Regions from separate parts of the Carnimonas bestiolae genome, predicted to be linked through region 2. Evidence: predicted binding sites of a transcription regulator. Region 2 holds the regulator's gene; each other region holds the start of a gene.

Region 1 (6,364 bases), 210 kb from region 2:
GGTTGAGGCGGTCGTGCAGGCAGTAATCGCTGCGCGTGCAAAGCGCATCAAGCACCGCCAGATTGGCCTGAAAGCCACTGGGAAACAGCAGCGCTCGTTCGCGCCCCAGCCACGCCGCCACGCGTTCTTCGAGACGTTGATGGATGGCGCAGTAGCCTCCCACCAGCGGCGATGCCGCAGCACTGCTACCAAACTGCTCAAGCGCCTGTGAGGCCGCGCGTGTAACGGCAGGGTGCTGACTGAAGCCAAGGTAATCGTTGCCGGCAAAGTCGACTACGCCAGGCTGATGCTGCCAGCGCTGGCGGTAGCGCTGCTGTAGCTTTCTCTCGGTAAGCTTCGGCGTAAGCCAGTGTTCCAGCGCTGTCATCGGTTAGTGGGCCGCTGCATCGACCGCTAGCTCACTTACGCGCTGGCTATGCAGGTTTTCATGAATGGCCGCATCGAGGGTGCTGTCATCAAATTCTTCACGCTGCTCGGGGTGCATGCCCAGCCGCTTGAACAGAAGATGGTCGTGATCGGACTCAGGGTTAGGCGTGGTGAGCAGGCGCTGACCATAGAAGATCGAATTGGCGCCGGCGAAGAAGGTCATCGCCTGCAATTCATCGCTCATCTGCTCGCGACCGGCGGCCAGCCTAACGCGCGAATGCGGCATCAGGATGCGGGCAGTAGCAACGGTGCGAACGAATTCCAACGGGTCGAGGTCATCGACGTTTTCAAGCGGCGTGCCTTTGACTCTGACCAGCATATTGATCGGCACGCTTTCCGGGTGAACCGGAAGATTGGCGAGCTGTTGAAGCAAACCAGCGCGGTCGTTGACCGATTCGCCCATGCCCAAAATGCCCCCGGCGCAGATTTTCATGCCGGCATCGCGCACGTGCCCCAGCGTTTCGAGGCGCTCGGCGTAGGTGCGGGTGGTAATGATGCTGGAGTAGTACTCCGGCGAGGTGTCGAGATTATGGTTGTAGTAATCCAGCCCCGCCTCGGCAAGGTCGTTGGCCTGCTGCGGATTGAGACGTCCTAGCGTCATGCAGGTTTCCAGCCCCATGGCGCGCACCCCTTTGACCATTTCGATCACGTAGGGCATGTCCTTGGCGCTGGGATGTTTCCAGGCCGCGCCCATGCAAAAGCGGGTCGCGCCGATCGCTTTGGCAGCGCGTGCTTCTTCCAGCACCTTCTCGACCTGTAACAACTTTTGGCGTTCCAGCGAGGTGTTGTAGTGGCCCGACTGCGGACAGTACTTGCAGTCTTCAGGGCAGGCGCCGGTCTTGATCGATAGCAGCGTCGATACCTGGATGGCGTTGGGGTCGAAATGAGCGCGATGCACGGATTGCGCTTCATATAAAAGATCGTGGAAGGGGCGGGTCAGCAGCGCTTCTATTTCGCCGCGGTGCCAGTCGTGGCGTATCTCGGTCATCAGCAGGTCGCCTTTGTTACGGGGCGTTATGGGAATGGCTAGCGAAGCAGTGAGGCGGCCAGCCAATAGCGACTGGGCGGCCTGCTTCTGATGCGATCCATCACGGGACGGCGCCATTTTTTCGGGCGCTAGTGTCGCGATAGGGGTGTTATCCTGTCAACTCAAAGTTAATTTATTGGTTTACATTACCAAAATGCAACGGATTTTACGCGTTTGCTATGTTGGTTACTGGCGAAAAAAGATAATCTGCTCAGTATTCGTGACCTGTGCAGCTGGTGATTAAGGAGCGCACTTGAGCAGCAGCATTCGATTGATTCTTAACGGTAAGTCGTCGGACCAGCCGCGCTTGCGCAAAATGGTGAATCGCCTTCGTAAGCAGGGGATTGGCGTCGATGTGCGCGTTACCTGGGAAGGTAGCGACATCGAAGATTTCATTTATCAGGCCAGCGCCAACGGCGTTGAGCGCGTGATCGTGGGCGGCGGCGACGGCACCGTGCACGGTGCGGCCAATGCCCTGATGAAGCTTCCAGAAGAGTATCGCCCGTCGCTTGGCATTATCCCGCTGGGCACGGCCAACGACTTCGCGCGCGCTGCCGGTATTCCTCCTTCTCCCACCGACGCCTTTGCCTTTGCGGTGCGTGAAGAAGCCATTCCGATTGATCTGGGCAAGATTGGCGATACCTGGTTTATCAACGTGGTATCAGGCGGTTTCGGTGCCTCGGTAACCGCCAGTACGCCGCCGATGCTGAAGCGCATGCTGGGCGGCGGTGCCTATTCGCTGGTGGGGGCGGCGCGAATTCTCAGCTTTTCGCCCTACTCGGGGCGGCTGCGCATGCCCGATTTCGAAGACAGCGCCGATATGGTGGTGATCGCGATTGGTAACGGTCGCCAGGCGGGCGGTGCGCAGGAGCTTACCGCCAAAGCCTACATCGATGACGGCCTGCTTGACGTACTGGTAATCAACGATTTCAGGATTCGTGATGTACCGCGGCTGCTGCGACAGCTTGAGCATCTGTCCCCCGACAACGATCTGGTGCGCTACTTCCGCACACCGTGGATCGAGCTGGAGTGTGAAACGGCGCTGCCGGTCACGCTCGACGGCGAGATGCGTGAAGTGAAGCAAGGGCGCTTCGAAATAGCCCAAGGGGCCATTGATGTCGTCGTGCCCGCTGACAGCAAAATGCTGAAAAATCGCGTCGAAACGTCGGTTGCCTCAGACGACGCTGAGGAAGAGTAGCGCTGAACCAAGCGGCGCTTTAGGCGTTAGTGCTGCATTAGTTCAGTTGAATTGAAGTATTTCTTAAGATTTGATCGTGGCGGTCGCTTTACACATCGTGGTATCAAAATAGAGCGTCGCTGCCACTGAACTGCAAGCGCGTCGCGGTGTCTCAAAATAACGCAGTAGCGCAATTGTTGATCGCAGGGCCAGCAAGCCCTCGACAGCTTTCCAAGCCGGGAGAATATAGAGTGAAACGTATCAGCTTAATGGTAATGGCGGCGGCGTCGATGGTGGCATTGCTGGGTGCGGCAGGCTGCAGCCAGTCGGACGACGATACGCCCCCCGATACCGGTGCCAATAATGCTGCCTCGTCTCAGCAGCAGGCTGATTCGCCAGCGACTGGCGACGACAGCAGTCAGGCCGATATGCAGGACAGCGACGATGGCGATAGCGATTCCCACGATGACCTGTCGAGCCAGGGCCTGCCTCCTGATGAATCAAGCCGCGATATCGATCACTCGCCTGAAAGTGACCCGCAGTCGGGCACGCTGGAAGGCGGACAGACCGATCAGCCTCAGCAGTAAGCGCTGTGCGGTAGCGGGGTCATTACCCCGCATACGGAACACCCCGAAGATTGGATATCTCCAGCCTTCGGGGTGTTCTGGTTTTGAGGCGTGTGCGCCAAACCTGACTGCTCACTGGGTTAGCCGTTGTACACCGCAAGCAAGCTGCGCTCGGACTTCAGTAGATAAGCTTCGAGCCGCGCCACGGCCTGTTGATTGTTGCCCTGCCTGAGCAACGCAACAATGTCGCTGTTGCTCTCAATGTAAGGGGCGTGAATGCGGGCAGGATCATTGACCAGCCCAAATGCCAGCCGCAGTTCTGCACTCAGGTCGGCGTACATGGCTTCAATGCGTGGACTGTCTGTCAGGCTGACCAGCGCGCGATGGAAGTCGATGTTGGCACTGCCCACCGCAAGCCAATCATGCGCGTCGCGTGCGTAACGCGCTTGCCCCACCGCCTGCTCCATGCGCTCGATGGCGGGGTGATGAGGGGAGGCCTCCGCTACTGCCTGGCGCTCGATAAGCCGCCTGACCCGATAGATGTCGATGATCGCCGCCAGATCAGGTCGCGCCACCATAACGCCCGCGTAGGGAATGTGAGTGAGCAGGCTCTGCTGGGTAAGCAGGCGAAATGCTTCTCGCAGGGTATTACGTGATATCTCCAGCTGCTCGGCCAGCTGTTTTTCCGACAAATGCTGGCCGGGCAGCAGGCGGCCTTCCACGATCCATTGACGAAGCGTGGCGGCAGTCGTGTTGCCAAGACTGGCAGCGGGATCGCGCATGGTTATCACACCTTATTGTTGGTCAGCACGACGCCGGGGTAATTACCTTGGCGGGCTAAAGCGTTGAGCCTATGGATGCAGCGTAGCAGCTTATCCTGACGATCAGGGCAATGCGCGATAGAGGTGCGCCATCTCCTTCATCCTGCATCATGTTGATGCAATTGATCAAAGATCCTATGTCATTGTTGAACAATAATTCGATATAAACCTACAACAGCACGCGATTTATTCATCACTGGCATACCCCTTGCGTAGTGATTGCCTATCAGGCTGCCACGCGTTTGGTAGCAATCTTCAAGCCACGTTATGGGAAGCCAGCGGTGCCCTCATCTCCTGCAACCTTTGCCAAAGAGCGGCGCTCGTCGCTGGTGGCCGCCATTTTTTTGATGGCGACCTCAGCGATAGGCCCGGGATTTATCACCCAAACCGCCACCTTCACTGCCACTCTGGGCGCTACCTTTGCGTTTGGCATTCTGGCCTGCATTGTCATCGACTTCGTGGTGCAGCTGAATGTCTGGCGTATCGTTACGCTGACCGGTATGCGTGCTTCCGAAGTCGCCAATCTCGCGATTCCGGGCAGTGGCTACGTATTGGCGCTGCTGGTGATCTTCGGCGGGGTAGTGTTCAACGTCGGCAACATTGCCGGCGCGGGGCTGGGGCTGAATGCGCTACTTGGGCTACCGCCGCTGGTAGGGGGCGCGATCAGCGCGCTGATCGCGATCGGCATTTTCCTGTCGCGTCGTGCTGGGGTGGCCGTTGACCGGATCATGATCGTGCTGGGAACGCTGATGATTGCGCTAACGCTGATTGTCGCCTTCGCGTCGCACCCGCTGGTGGGCGATGCTCTGCGCCAAACGGTGCTGCCCGATGCGCTCGACTTCACCTCGATTACTACTATCGTGGGCGGCTCGGTCGGCGGCTATATCACCTATGCGGGCGCGCATCGCTTGCTTGACCACGGCACCGTTGGCAAGGCCCATATCGGTGAAGTGTCCAAGGCGGCATTCAATGGCGTATTGGTGACCGGCATCATGCGCTACATCCTGTTCCTGGCGATTCTTGGCGTGGTCGCCAGCGGAGTGACCATCGATGTGTCGGGGCAGGGAGCGAATCCTGCCGCACAAGCGTTTCAGGTGGCGCTGGGCGAGTTCGGGTTGCGCGGTTTCGGATTGATCATGTGGGCCGCAGGTATTACCAGCGTGATGGGGGCTGCCTATACCTCGATCAGTTTCGTCACGGTATTCGCCAAGGGCATTACCGAGCGCCGCCGCAACATGGCAACGGTGGGCTTTATTGTGATTAGTCTGGCGGTGTTTCTACTGTTGGGTAAGCCTCCCGCTGCGCTACTGATATTTGCCGGGGGCTTCAACGGGCTGATTCTGCCGTTAGGGCTGACGCTGTTTTTATATGTGGGATGGCGGCGTGCTGATCTGATGCACGGTTATCGCTATCCGCAGTGGCTGCTGATAGCGGGCGCATTGGTGTGTGCGCTGTCGTGGTACATGGCGATTGACTCGGTAGGGCCTATTTTTGCGCTCCTGAGTAACGCGTAGCGCAGGGTTGCCGGTCAATCCGGTTTCTCTGTGGTCACTTGAGCAACACAAGGCAATTCGGTATGGCAACCATCGATCAAATAGCGCTTGCGCAGCAAGCTCGGCAGCGTATTCGGGCGGGGTGGCGGCAGCCCACTGCGGGCATTGCGCCAGGCTTCGCGCAGGCCAATCTGATTGCGCTTCCTTATGACTGGGCCTACGACTTCTTGCTCTATGCCCAGCGTAACTCGCAAGCCTGCCCGCTGCTCGATGTAACCGAGCCGGGTGTCTTCACCACTGCGCTGGCCGAAGGCGCTGATATTCGCAGCGACCTTCCTGCTTATCATGTGTGGCGCAACGGTGAGCGCGTGGCCGAGGTAAGCGATGCGCGCGATGCTTATGCAGAGTATCCCGACATGGTGAGCTTTCTGATTGGCTGTAGTTTTACCTTCGAAACTGCGCTGCTCGAGGAGGGCATCGATGTTCGCCATATCTCGGCGGGCAGCAATGTGCCCATGTACCGCACCCAGCGGGCGTGTCGCGGTGGCGGGCGCTTGCAGGGCGAGATGGTGGTATCGATGCGCCCGATGGCGCCGCAGCGAATTGCCGACGCGGTCAGAATTACCGCTCGCTATCCCTCCGTTCACGGTGCTCCGGTGCACATTGGTGCACCCGATGAGTTGGGCATCAGCGATCTTTTGCAGCCCGACTTTGGTGACGCGGTTACTATCAATGAAGGTGAAATTCCGGTGTTTTGGGCGTGTGGTGTCACGCCTCAAGCGGCGCTGATGGCCTCGAAGGTACCCTTTGCCATTACTCATGCTCCCGGCCATATGTTTATCACCGATGTACCG
Region 2 (6,364 bases):
CTAAGATAGTGCTGCTCGGTTTCGATCGCCTCATCGAGCGTCATCTCGCTGTCACGGGTAAGCGGATGGCGGCGTCGAGTGGCGGAATAGCGCTCGAGCAACTGGTCGGAGTCGGCGGTGATGTACACCACCTGAATATCGATATCGCGGGGCTTCAGCAGTTCTATCAGTTCCGGCAGGCGGACCAGTGCGTTAGCGATATTGCGGGCATCGATGCTGACCGCCACCTTGTGGCGTGCCGGTGTTTGCGTTTCGAGTTCTTCGATCAACGCCCCCAGCAGCATGGCCGGTAAGTTGTCGATGGCATAAAAACCGAGATCCTCCAGCGCCTGCAGGGCAATTGACTTACCCGACCCTGAACGGCCGCTGATGATCACTAGTTGCATCATTCCAAGGATATCCTTGTATCGAGGCTTAAGGCTGTCGCCCGTACCGCACACGGCGGTGTGATAACACGTTGGTGCGACGGGCAGCGCCCATCATGCCATCTGAATACATCAGTAAAATGACGATTATGGGGAATTCTTAGGAATATTTTATTCCATGCGTCATTGGCTACGCAGATGAGCATGGTAAATGATGCTGGAAAGCGCCACTCGCCGTAAAGGTGGGGCGGGCGGCGCTATCACTGTGTGGAAACCCGCTGCCGCCGCTATGGTTGTTCTAGCGTGCAGCGGGCCTTTGTCGGGTGCGTTTAAACGCCAGCGGTGCCGGTACCTTTGGCGCGCGCCTGCGTCTTCTCTTTATGTTTGAGCAACTGGCGGTCGAGCTTGTCGGCCAGCGCATCGATGGCGGCATACATATCGTCGCTCTCGGCATTACCGTGCAGCTCTGCGCCGGCGATCTTTAGCGTGCTGGCGGCCTGCTTGCGCTCCTTCTCTACCGACAGCGTTACCTGTACCTGAGTAATGTTGTCGTAGTGGCGCGTTAGCCGTGTCAGTTTCTGATTCACATAGTCACGCAACGAATCGGTCAGTTCGATGTGGTGTCCGGTAATGTTCAGCGGCATGGCATGCCTCCTTGAGTCAGAATGATGACACTTCGAGTGTAGCCTTTTTGATTGACGAACCAAATAGATAACTGAGGGGAAATCAACGTTATGCAGAGAGCGATGAGAGCGCGGGGCTTGCGGCCTGAGTAGCGCTGGCCGCGGGGGTGCCGCCAGCAGCCCTTGGCACGGCCAAGGCTAGGTTAGCCCAGGCGCTTGCGCTCACTGGAAGGAGGGATGCCCATGGCTTCGCGGTATTTAGCGATGGTGCGGCGGGCGACGACCATGCCCTGATCGGCCAGCGCTGTGACCAGTTTCGCATCGGAGAGCGGGCGACGAGCGGGTTCTTCGCTGATCAGCTTTTTGATACGTGCACGGATAGCGGTACTGGCGTGACTATCGCCTTCCTTGCCCACCTGGCTAGAGAAGAAGTACTTCAGTTCGAACACGCCGCGCGGAGTGTGAATATATTTATTGGTAGTCACGCGCGAAATGGTCGATTCGTGCATTTCCACCGCTTCCGCGATGTCAGCTAGCACCAGTGGACGCATACCTTCCTCGCCGCGTGCGATGAAGTCGCGCTGACGCTGCATGATTTCGCAGCCCACGGTAAGCAAGGTTCGGTTGCGGCTCGAGAGACTCTTCAGCAGCCAGCGCGCTTCCTGTAGATGCTGCTTCAGGAAGGTGTTGTCGGCGCTTTTGTCGGCCCTTTTTATCAGGCTGGCGTAGTCGGGCTGAATACGTACGCGCGGCAGTGCTTCAGGATTCAGTTCGACCTGCCAGCCGCGCTGATGGTGATAACGCAGGGTCAGGTCGGGGATCACATAGGAAGACTGCGCACTCGCGTACTGATGGCCCGGATGGGGCGTTAGCGCACGCACCATCGCAATCACCTGATCGAGCTCCGGCGCGCTGAGATTCAGCCGACGTTGCAACAACTTGGTATCACAGGCCGCCAGCGCGTCCAGAAACTGGCGCACCAATCGGCGTGCTTGTGCCAGCAACGGCGTTTGCGGCGGCAACAGATCGAGCTGTAGCAGCAGACATTCCTGCAGATTGCGCGCAAATACCCCGGCGGGGTCAAGCTGCTGAAGGCGTGCCAGTACCTGTTCAGGCAGGGCGCGCTGATGCTCGTCAAGCGATACCACGTCACTGACGTCGTTAGGGTCGATGCGCAGATAGCCGTTTTCATCGAGCCCATCCAGATACACTTCGGCGATTTGCTGCTCAAGCGGGGAAAAATCGAGCAGCGATAGCTGCCACGCAAGGTGATCGACCAGACTCTCGCTGCTGCTGTCACGCTCGAAGTCGGCGGTTTCAGCGCCGCGCGACATCGACGAAAAATCGCCGAGACTGGCGTCCTGAAAGGTGTCGCTCCACTCATTGTCGAGCGTCAGCTCTTCAGGAATAGCATCGCTCCAGCTATCGTCGTCGGTTGCCTCAGGCTCGCTGGGCTCATCACCGAACTCTTCCTCAATGTCCAGCATCGGGTTGCTCTCCAACGCCGTTTGAATCTCCTGACGGAGTTCCAGCGTGGAAAGCTGCAATAGCTGAATAGCCTGCTGCAGCTGCGGCGTCATCGTTAGATGTGCGCCGGTGCGCAGTTGGAGGGAGGATTTCATCATCGGGAGAACCAGCGTTGTTCGTTCAGCAATGCCGTGCGCTGCAGAAGGTACAGCGCTACCGGTATTGATAACGCTACCTTTAGTGGGGCGCGTTGCGCAATAGCTGGTAGTAAATGATTAGCAATCCGCGTGCCATGTCGCAAGAAAGGTAACGCAGTGAGGGGGGTAGTATCAGGATGTTGCTAGCGCGGTGCGCCCGATCGGACATCGAAGCCGAGGCGCACCGTTGATTTGCAGAGCACGCCTTAGAGGCGGAAGTCCTGGCCTAGATAGATATCGCGAACGTGCTGGTTGGCCAAAATGCTGTGTGCATCACCCTCGGCGATAATCCGGCCCTCGCCGACAATGTAGGCGTTGTCGCAGATATCGAGAGTTTCGCGCACGTTGTGGTCGGTGATCAATACGCCGATGTTACGATCGCGCAGCTGGCGAACAATGCCTTTGATTTCGTTTACCGAAATGGGGTCGACCCCAGCGAAAGGCTCATCAAGCAGGACGAACGAGGGTTCGGTAGCCAGCGCGCGCGCAATCTCGACGCGGCGCCGCTCGCCGCCCGATAGGCTCATGCCCTTGTTGTCGCGGATGTGCTCGATGCTGAACTCGGAGAGCAGCTGATCGAGGCGCTGGCGCTGCTGCTGGCGGTCAAGATCCTTGCGTGTTTCAAGAATCGCCAAAATGTTATCGGCCACCGTCAGTTTGCGGAAGATCGAGGCTTCCTGCGGCAGATAGCCAATCCCTGCCCGCGAGCGCACGTGCATGGGGGCGTTGCTCAAATCGACATCGTCGATGCCAACCTTGCCTGCGTCCGCCTGAATCAGCCCCACGATCATGTAGAAGGAAGTGGTCTTGCCGGCACCATTAGGGCCCAGCAGTCCGACTACCTGTCCTTGGTCGATACTGACACTGATGTCCTGAACCACGCGGCGTTTTTTGAAGCTTTTCACCAAGTGGGTGGCGTGCAATGTTTTCATCAATCAGAGACTCCGCAATGCTCTAGCGCATTACTGCTGGTTTTTTTTCGGAGTGATGGTCATGTTGACGCGCCCTCCGGATGTGCTTTGCTGAGCGTCGCCCTTGGCGTTACCGCCGCCATTGGCGTTTACCTTACGTGAGTCGATGTAGTACTCCACGTAAGCACCGTGGAAGGTGTCGTTGCCGCGGTGCAGCTCAGCATTGCCCTGCATCACCATTTTGCGCTGGGGAATCAGATAGGTGATGGTCGAGGCCCAGCCGTGCATCTCTGGATCAGTTTGGGTCGCATCCTGCTTTATAAAGGCGCGCTTACCGCTGCTGCCGGTCGCCTTGGCGCGCGAGGCTTCACCGGTCTTGTTATCGCGATAAAGGTCGAGTCGCTGGGAATCGAGGGTCAGGTTGCCCTGGGTCACATGCACCGCGCCGGTATAGGTAGCAGTGCCTGCGCGGTCGTCAACGCTCAGGGTACTGGCCGACACATTGATTGGCTGGCTAGAGGTACTGGCCTGAGCGAGCGCCTGCGGTGCACAGATCACGCTGCCGAGCAGAGCACCGGCGGTGAGGACGGGAGCGATACGCCTTGTCAGGGTCATGGCCGAAAATCCTTGCGATAAGTCACGTAAAAAGGTCGATGTGCTGCTGGCAGTGGGGCGGTAAAGCAAACGCCGCAATGGTTGGACGTGGCGATAAACGCGCTCCCTAATGCCTGAAATTAGTGCCGATTAATGTTGCGGCATGAAGGTGCTGCTGATATTGCCTTCCAGCAGAGCGCGGCTGGTATCTGTCCAGGCCTGGAAGCGATTGCCACGGGTTTTCTGCTCACCCTGGAAGAAGTTCGATTCGCTATCGCTCCAGATACGCCCCTGCTCGCGGTTGTAATTGAGCGTATCAGTCGTCAATCTCCACTGCTGCTCGGGCTCGGTCACCTGAGCATTGCCTTTCAGCACCACGTGATCGTTGCCCTGCCGGACGATACCGGTGTCTCCGGTAGCATGCCAGTGGCGGTTATTACTATCGAGCATGGCGAGTTTGGGCGTTTCAGCAATGCTTTCGTCGGCCTGTGAGAAGTTGCTGATTTTGGGTGACTCAAGGGTCTGATAGGGCCGCCCCTGATCGTCGTAGCGAGTATAGACGACCTGCTCAAGGTACTGATCAGGCGTGCCGTGATCACCCTCTGGAATCGGCGAGTGCTGAGAGACAAGGTTAGAGCGTTGGTCGATCAGCGCAAGAAAGGCGCCTGCTATCAACAGCAGCAGCACGATCCCGATTCGGTATGCGTTTTGCTTTAACCACGCCATAGGTCGCTCATTCCTCGGTTCATACGATAGAGTGCGTTGCCGGTTTTGATATGGCTGGCACGCCAAGGTTCATTGTGGGTGCCGTTCATGGATGCCAAGTATAGGGCATATCGCTTAGCGAGTGGTGGTCGCGGTGGCGAGAAATCCTTCCACAATACCTCCCCAGTGGCCTTGTGCGGTGAGCAATAGTTCGCTCAGCTCTCGCACCGCGCCCTGGCCGCCCGGGCGCTCGGTCACATAATCGGCGCGATCGCGCACATAGGCAGGTGCGTTGGGAACACTAACGCCAAGCCCTGCGGCGCTGATGGCTCCCAAATCGGGCAAGTCGTCGCCGCAATAGGCGCAGGCCGCCAGTTCGATACCGCTGGCCTGGCAGACTTCACGCAGCGCGGTCAGCTTGTCGTCGCGCCCTTGTATCAACCGCTGAATGCCAAGCTCTTCGGCGCGTCGCTCAACCATCGCGGAGCGACGTCCGGTAATAATTGCCACCTCGATACCGTGCTCAAGCAGCAGTTTGATGCCCAGCCCATCCTGAGTAGTGAAGCATTTGCTCTCGCCGCCATCAGCGCTATAGATAAGCGTACCGTCGGTAAGTACGCCATCTACATCGAGCGCCAGCAGTTTGATGGCAGCCGCGCGGGTGGCAAGAGAGGGGACGGTGCTTGGCATATTGGTTCCTGATAGCAGAGGGTGTGCGCCGCGTCGTGATTACTCGAAAGCGGCAGGGCGCATCGCTATACGACGCTGCGCTTCAATAGATCCTCAATCTTGAGGGCGCCCAGCAGTCGCTGTCGTTCGTCAACAACGGTTAGCGCGGTAATGCGGCGCTGCTCCATGATGCGCAGCGCCTCGGCCGCCAGCATGCGGGGAGGCACGCTGATCGGCTGTGCGCTCATTACCTCGCCGATCGGCGTGGTATCAATATCGAGATTACGGTCCAGCGTACGGCGCAAATCGCCGTCGGTGTATACCCCGATCAAGCGATTGTCATCATCGGTAACACAGGCGAAACCCAGCCCTTTGGTAGTAATTTCGAACAGCGTGACCCTCACCGACTCGCTGGGCGATACTCGGGGAATCTCTGCATCCTTGCGCATCACGTCGTTCACCGTGAGCAGCAGGTAGCGTCCCAGGCTGCCGCCGGGGTGGAACAGCGCAAAATCTTCCTTGCTGAAGCCGCGTGCTTCCAGCAGCGCAATGGCCAGCGCATCGCCGAGCACCAGCGCCACCGTAGTGGAGGAAGTAGGGGCAAGGTTGAGAGGACAGGCTTCTTGCTCGACAGCAACATCAAGCAGCGCATCTGCGTGGTTTGCCAAGGTCGAGTTGCGAGCCCCCGTCAGCGCGATCAGCTTAACGCCCTTGCGCTTGAACAGCGCCAGCAAACGCGTGACTTCAGCAGTTTCCCCAGAGTGCGATAGCGCCACCACTACGTCACGCTCGGTCAGCATGCCCAGATCGCCATGGCTGGCTTCGGCTGGGTG
Region 3 (6,364 bases), on a different contig from region 2:
GCTTCTTCAACAATAATGTGCGTGAACTCGGTCAATTCAGGATCAGGCAAATCGCGCTCCAATAGCTGCGCTGCTCCGCGAATGCCCCCCAGCGGATTCTTGATTTCGTGCGCGAGCCCCCGCGTTAGCACTTTGATCATTTCCTGACGCGCCAACAGCGCTTCTTCGCGCGCGATACGCAGCAGCAGGTCAATCGGATCGAGCTCGATCAACAGCTCATGGCTCGACAGTGGCGTGGCGGTGTAATCGACGGTAATCTCATCACCCGACGCCAACGTTAGCGCTGCCTCACGCTGCGTGAAGGGGTGCTGATCATCAATCGCCTTGCGCAACACTTTGCCTACCTGCCCGTCGTGGCCTGTCAGGCACTCAAGTCGAGTGTTTACCACGCGAGCAAAGCTCAGCCCGGTTAGCGCTTCAGCCGCCGGATTCATCCAACGCACACGCAGCTCTTCGTCCAGCAGCACCACCGCCGTGGTGAGATGCTCGAGCAAGCGGGGGAAGAAACCTTCTACCATGCGGATATCCAAAACGCTGAAGTCATATCTATCCTCTGCAAAAAGCGCGCCAATCTGCGCCGCTAGCGATCATGGCCCCGTGGGTGTGCACGACACGCACTGGCCGAGCCCGCCAATGCACCAAAAGAGTGCATCCCAACTATAGTCTTCTCATATAAAAGAACAAACCCCGCCAGCCAAACGAGGGCGACGGGGTTTATTTGACAACGTTTAACGGCCACGACCGACGGAAAAACTGCCCTCCGCCGGCGCTTGCCACGTTAAATGCTGTAGTAAAGCTCGTACTCGACCGGGCTCGGCACCATGCGCACCGCTGCCACTTCTTCCTCTTTCAAGGCGATGTAGGCATCGATCATGGAATCGGTGAATACTTCACCAGCGGTCAGGAACGCACGGTCAGCATTGAGCGCTTCGAGTGCTTCCTCGAGACTTGCTGCAACGGTCGGGACCTGGCTCGCTTCTTCGGGCGGCAGATCGTAGAGGTTTTTGTCCAGCGCATCGCCGGGATGGATCTTGTTCTTGATACCGTCGATGCCCGCCATCAGCAGTGCCGAGAAGGCCAGATAAGGGTTAGCGGTCGGATCAGGGAAGCGTGTTTCGACACGTTTTGCTTTCGGGCTGGACGTGTACGGAATACGCAGTGAAGCCGAACGGTTGCGGGCGCTGTACGCCAGCATGACCGGCGCTTCGAAACCAGGCACCAGACGCTTGTAGGAGTTGGTCGAGGCGTTGGTGAAAGCATTCAGCGCGCGCGCATGCTTGATAACGCCGCCGATGTAGTAAAGCGCCGTTTCAGACAGGCCAGCGTACTCGTCACCGGCAAACATGTTGTTGCCGTCTTTCCAGAACGACTGGTGCACGTGCATGCCCGAACCGTTATCGCCCGCCATTGGCTTAGGCATAAAGGTGGCGGTTTTGCCGAAGGCATGCGCTACGTTGTGAATAACGTATTTCATCGACTGCACTTCGTCGGCTTTTTTCACCAGCGTATTGAACGCTACGCCGATTTCGCACTGACCAGCGTTGGCTACTTCGTGGTGATGTACTTCGACGCGCTGACCGATTGCTTCGAGTGTGTTGGCCATGGTGGCGCGCAGGTCGTGAAGCGAATCAACCGGCGGCACGGGGAAATAACCGCCTTTGACACGCGGACGGTGCCCCATGTTGCCGCCTTCGAAGTTGCCGTCGGTTTCCCAGGCGCCTTCTTCAGAAGAGACCTTGAACGACACTTCGTTCATCGAGTTTTTGAAATGTACCTGGTCGAATACGAAGAACTCGGGCTCGGGACCAAAGAAGGCGGTGTCGCCCAGCCCGGTCTGCTGCAAATAGGCTTCGGCGCGTTTAGCGATGGAGCGCGGGTCGCGCTCGTAGCCCTGCATGGTAGCCGGCTCGATGATATCGCAGCGCAGTACCAGCGTGGCGTCTTCAGTGAAGGGATCGAGGTAGGCGGTGCCATCTTCAGGCAGCAGAATCATGTCGGATTCATTAATGCCCTTCCAGCCAGCGATGGAAGAACCATCGAACATCTGGCCATTTTCAAAGAACTCTTCGTCTACGTCGCGAGCAGGAATGGATACATGCTGCTCCTTGCCCTTGGTATCGGTGAAGCGCAGGTCAACCCACTTGACGTCATGTTCTTCAATCAGGGCAAGCGTCTTATCTGACATTTTTCTCTCCAAAAGCACAGCCACAGGAATTAAGCGGACTGCCACAGCATGGCACAGTGTCCTCAACTACCCAATATGATGCATGGAGCGTGCCAAAATGATGCGAAGCCGCCGCACAGAAATATAACCTTCTGATTCTCGTCCATTATCAATGGTCGAACGGCAGATGCCATACAGTGAAAGCTTTCCATTTGATCAATTCATGCTCAATTAAGATGCCTGAGGCTACTCTTTTCTGCACCAACATGAATCATTGCACCCAAATGGCGCGCATCGTGGTTCGGCGAAACGTCTTTCATCATCGCGCAATATTAGCCGCCGACAATCGCCTTTATGCCGAGCACTTTTGCTCAGAGTCTAGGCGCTGGCGCTGCTTGCGGGTACAATGCCCGGCCTGATACCCATCGCGCATTTTTCGCGTGCCGTTTTTTGAAAGCGGTGCCGTTAACAAGGCCAGTGGAATGCGCGGTCACCTGCCTCAAGTCCCGGCGCTACCTTAAGCACGCACCCTGTCGCGCCGCTACCGCCTTGCTGCCAGGAAAACACTCAGCTTGTGCAGGCAGGCGACAAGCAGACTACGGACCTTTATTTAATGACAGAGCAAACGCTTGATCCGCGGATCGCACATATCCGCAACATCGCTATTATCGCGCACGTTGACCACGGCAAAACGACCCTGGTCGATAAACTCCTGCAGCAGTCCGGCACCCTTGACCGTCGTAACGAAGGTCAGGAGCGCATCATGGACTCCAACGATCAGGAACGTGAGCGCGGTATTACCATTCTTGCGAAAAACACGGCGATTCGCTGGAACGAATACCACATCAACATCATCGACACTCCTGGGCACGCCGACTTCGGTGGCGAGGTAGAGCGCGTGATGTCGATGGTCGATTCGGTGCTGCTGCTGGTCGACGCGGTTGACGGCCCGATGCCGCAAACCCGCTTCGTTACCCAGAAAGCCTTCGATCTGGGCCTCAAGCCGATTGTGGTAGTCAACAAGGTTGACCGTCCCGGCGCTCGTCCCGACTGGGTTATCGATCAGATTTTCGATCTGTTCGACAACCTGGGCGCCAGCGATGAACAGCTCGACTTCCCGATCATCTATGCGTCTGCCCTGAACGGCATCGCCGGCCCCGAGCCCGACAATCTCGGCGACGACATGAGCTACATGTTCCAGTCGATCGTCGACATTGTTGAGCCGCCCAAGGTGCAGATCGACGAGCCCTTCCAGATGCAAATCTCGGCGCTCGACTACAACAGCTATGTTGGCGTTATCGGCGTGGGCCGTATCAAGCGCGGCGCAGTGCGCACCGGCCAGCAGGTTACCGTGGTTGACCGTGACGGCAACGAACGTCGCGGCAAGATCGGTCAGGTAATGACCTATCTCGGTCTTGAACGCGTGCAGGCTGAAGAGGCTACCGCTGGCGACATCATCTCGATTACCGGTATCGACAATCTGGCGATTTCCGACACCCTGTGTGATCCCTCCGCGGTCGAGAAGCTGCCAACGCTGACGATTGACCAGCCAACCATCTCAATGACCTTCCAGGTCAACGACTCGCCCTTCTCTGGTCGTGAAGGCAAGTACGTTACCAGCCGCAACATCAAGGATCGTCTCGACGAAGAGCTGATCCACAACGTGGCGCTGCGTGTTGAGCAAGGCGACACTGCCGAGAAATTCCGCGTCTCAGGCCGTGGTGAGCTGCACCTATCGGTACTGATCGAGTCGATGCGTCGCGAGGGCTACGAGTTGGCGGTGGGTCGCCCCGAAGTGATCATCCGCGAGATCGACGGCGAACAGCAGGAGCCCTACGAAGAAGTCATCATCGACTGCGAAGAAGAGCACCAGGGCGCCATCATGGAAGAGCTGGGCTATCGCAAGGGCGAAATGACCAACATGCTTCCCGACGGCAAAGGCCGTATCCGTCTGGACTTCCTGATTCCTGCGCGCGGTTTGATCGGCTTCCGCGGTCAGTTCCTGACCATGACATCGGGTACCGGTATTCTGACCAGCCGTTTCGACCACTATGGTCCGCTGCGTCCTGAAGCCACCATCAAGCGTCGTAACGGCGTATTGGTGTCGATGGCGACTGGTAAAGCGCTGGCCTACGCACTTTACACGCTGCAGGACCGCGGCAAACTGCTGGTCGATCACGGCACCGAAGTGTATGAAGGTATGCTGATCGGTATTAACAACCGTGCAGAAGACATGGTGGTTAACCCCACCAAGGCGAAAAAGCTCGATAACATGCGTTCCGCTGGTGCTGACGAAGCGCTGGTACTGACACCGCCGGTACGCTTTACCCTCGAACAGGCCATCGAATTCCTCGATGACGACGAGCTGGTAGAAGTAACGCCCGAGCACATTCGTTTGCGCAAGAAGTACCTGACCGAAAACGAGCGTAAGCGCGCCCGCTCCGGTCGCAACTAAGCGCAATAGCTGGCCTGGTGAACACCACTGTTCGCCATCGACGCCCCGCAGGATGGATAGCCTCCGCCTGCGGGGCGTTTTCGTGGATGGCCGTCCGCGCATGAATAGCGGTATCCCCCTTACGGATGCTTGGATTCACGGCAAGCCACGATGCCCTCAGCATGGCAGTGGCATTGCCGAGTTTGCTTACTCAGTGCGCACACCGGGCCATCGCGTCAGCCCACGATGATTGGCTGGGGTGGCAACGCTGAGAAGCACTGCCGCTTCGGCCCGCAGGCGTGCACGCCAATTCACCGCAGTGCGGTGCACCGCTACCAATGCCCTGTGGGACAAACGGAAGAGGGTCAGGGGAAGGACGTTACCGGAGATCAGAGCCTTCCCTCAGGAAGGCCGGTGTGTTGGAGAGACTAACGTACTACTGAAAATTACCCTCTTTTACATCCTGAGAGCGCTGCTGGGTTGGCTGTTCGTTCACGGGCGTACTGCTGGAGTGAAAGATAAAGAAGCCAATCACCCCGACAATGACAATGGCTGCAACCAGATAAATAATCTTGTGTGGCCCCATGATCATTCCTTTTCAGACGGCTGTAAGAAGTACATATCCAGTGTAGCGCGTAATTCGCGTTCCCCCAGCATGGGCCCGTGCACTACGCCTCGCTACTCGCCATTGGTCGGAGTGCTGCCGCTATAGCGCCACGTTCGCCAGCGCCTGCTCAAGATCCTGAAGCAAATCGTCGGTGTCTTCGATACCGCACGAATAGCGAATGAGCCCTTCAGCTATACCTGCCGCAGCACGCTCCTCGACGCTCAGTTCGACGTGGCTGGTGGTTTTGGGCGGCCCCGCCAAAGTACCGACAGATCCCAGGCTGGCTGCCTTGTGAGCAAGCTTGAGCGACTCAAGTACAGTCACGGCTGCATCGAAGCCACCTTTCACTGCGAAACTGAGCATGCCGCCGTAGCCATCCATTTGCTGCCTGGCAATAGCGTGATTCGGATGGTCCGCCAAACCAGGATAAAATACCGCTTCTATCTTGGAGTGGCTTGCCAGATATGCGGCCACCGCTTGACCATTTTCATTATGGCGAGCGATGCGCAGTGCCAACGTTTTCATGCCCCGCATAATCATATAGGCAGACTGCGGATGCAGTGCAGCCCCGGTAATTTCCCGATAGTGGTAAATACGATCGATCAAATCAGCGTTACCTACAGCGAGCCCCCCCATCACATCCGAGTGGCCATTAAGATATTTGGTAGCGCTATAGACGACCAGATCGGCCCCTAGCGATAGTGGACGCTGGTTGATCGGAGTCGCGAAAGTATTATCAACAATGACCGTGGCCTGATGGGCATGTGCTGTGTTGGCGAGACGCTCGATATCGACAACTTTCAGCGTTGGGTTGGTCGGTGATTCGAGATAAAGAAGGTCACATCCCTTCACCACCTCTGCCTCTATTGCATCGAAATCGGTGGTGTCACACAGTGCTACTTCTACACCAATACGTGGTAGAAACTCGATAAACATACGATTCGAGCCACCGTAAGTATCCTTGATCGCTACCACGCGTTGTCCGGGTGTCAGCAATGCGAACAGGCTGTTACTGATCGCCGCCATTCCGGTCGAGAAACTGGTTGCCTTTTCACCGCCATCGAGCTGCCGAATCTTCTCTTCCAGCACCGCCACCGTGGGATTGGTATTTCGCGAATAGATGTGGCCCTGGCGCTTCCCCAGCGCGGTTTCGAACCAT

The links. The regulator sigma-54, encoded in region 2, starts transcription at its own class of promoters, with help from an activator protein. The targets are predictions, from matches to a motif close to TGGCACNNNNNTTGCTNT.
Region 1: R84865_RS02020 (NRAMP family divalent metal transporter) is a predicted target of sigma-54. The motif match lies at 4,215-4,232, and genes of this name have one in related genera.
Region 3: glnA (glutamate--ammonia ligase) is a predicted target of sigma-54. The motif match lies at 2,263-2,280, and genes of this name have one in related genera.

The regions. Positions count from the first base shown of each region.
Region 1 is NZ_JBPCZK010000001.1:433,843-440,206, reverse strand. Features, by position in the region: gene bioF (8-amino-7-oxononanoate synthase) at 1-367, opposite strand, end outside; gene bioB (biotin synthase BioB) at 371-1,414, opposite strand; gene yegS (lipid kinase YegS) at 1,707-2,651, shown strand; gene R84865_RS02030 (hypothetical protein) at 2,882-3,217, shown strand; gene R84865_RS02025 (GntR family transcriptional regulator) at 3,337-3,978, opposite strand; gene R84865_RS02020 (NRAMP family divalent metal transporter) at 4,299-5,531, shown strand; gene R84865_RS02015 (putative hydro-lyase) at 5,594-6,364, shown strand, end outside.
Region 2 is NZ_JBPCZK010000001.1:647,529-653,892, reverse strand. Features, by position in the region: gene rapZ (RNase adapter RapZ) at 1-386, opposite strand, end outside; gene hpf (ribosome hibernation-promoting factor, HPF/YfiA family) at 695-1,009, opposite strand; gene R84865_RS03065 (RNA polymerase factor sigma-54) at 1,192-2,613, opposite strand; gene lptB (LPS export ABC transporter ATP-binding protein) at 2,859-3,584, opposite strand; gene lptA (lipopolysaccharide transport periplasmic protein LptA) at 3,615-4,178, opposite strand; gene lptC (LPS export ABC transporter periplasmic protein LptC) at 4,308-4,883, opposite strand; gene R84865_RS03045 (KdsC family phosphatase) at 4,998-5,552, opposite strand; gene R84865_RS03040 (KpsF/GutQ family sugar-phosphate isomerase) at 5,618-6,364, opposite strand, start outside.
Region 3 is NZ_JBPCZK010000002.1:44,459-50,822, forward strand. Features, by position in the region: gene glnL (nitrogen regulation protein NR(II)) at 1-518, opposite strand, end outside; gene glnA (glutamate--ammonia ligase) at 779-2,185, opposite strand; gene typA (translational GTPase TypA) at 2,778-4,619, shown strand; gene R84865_RS03600 (hypothetical protein) at 5,035-5,184, opposite strand; gene R84865_RS03605 (cystathionine gamma-synthase family protein) at 5,305-6,364, opposite strand, start outside.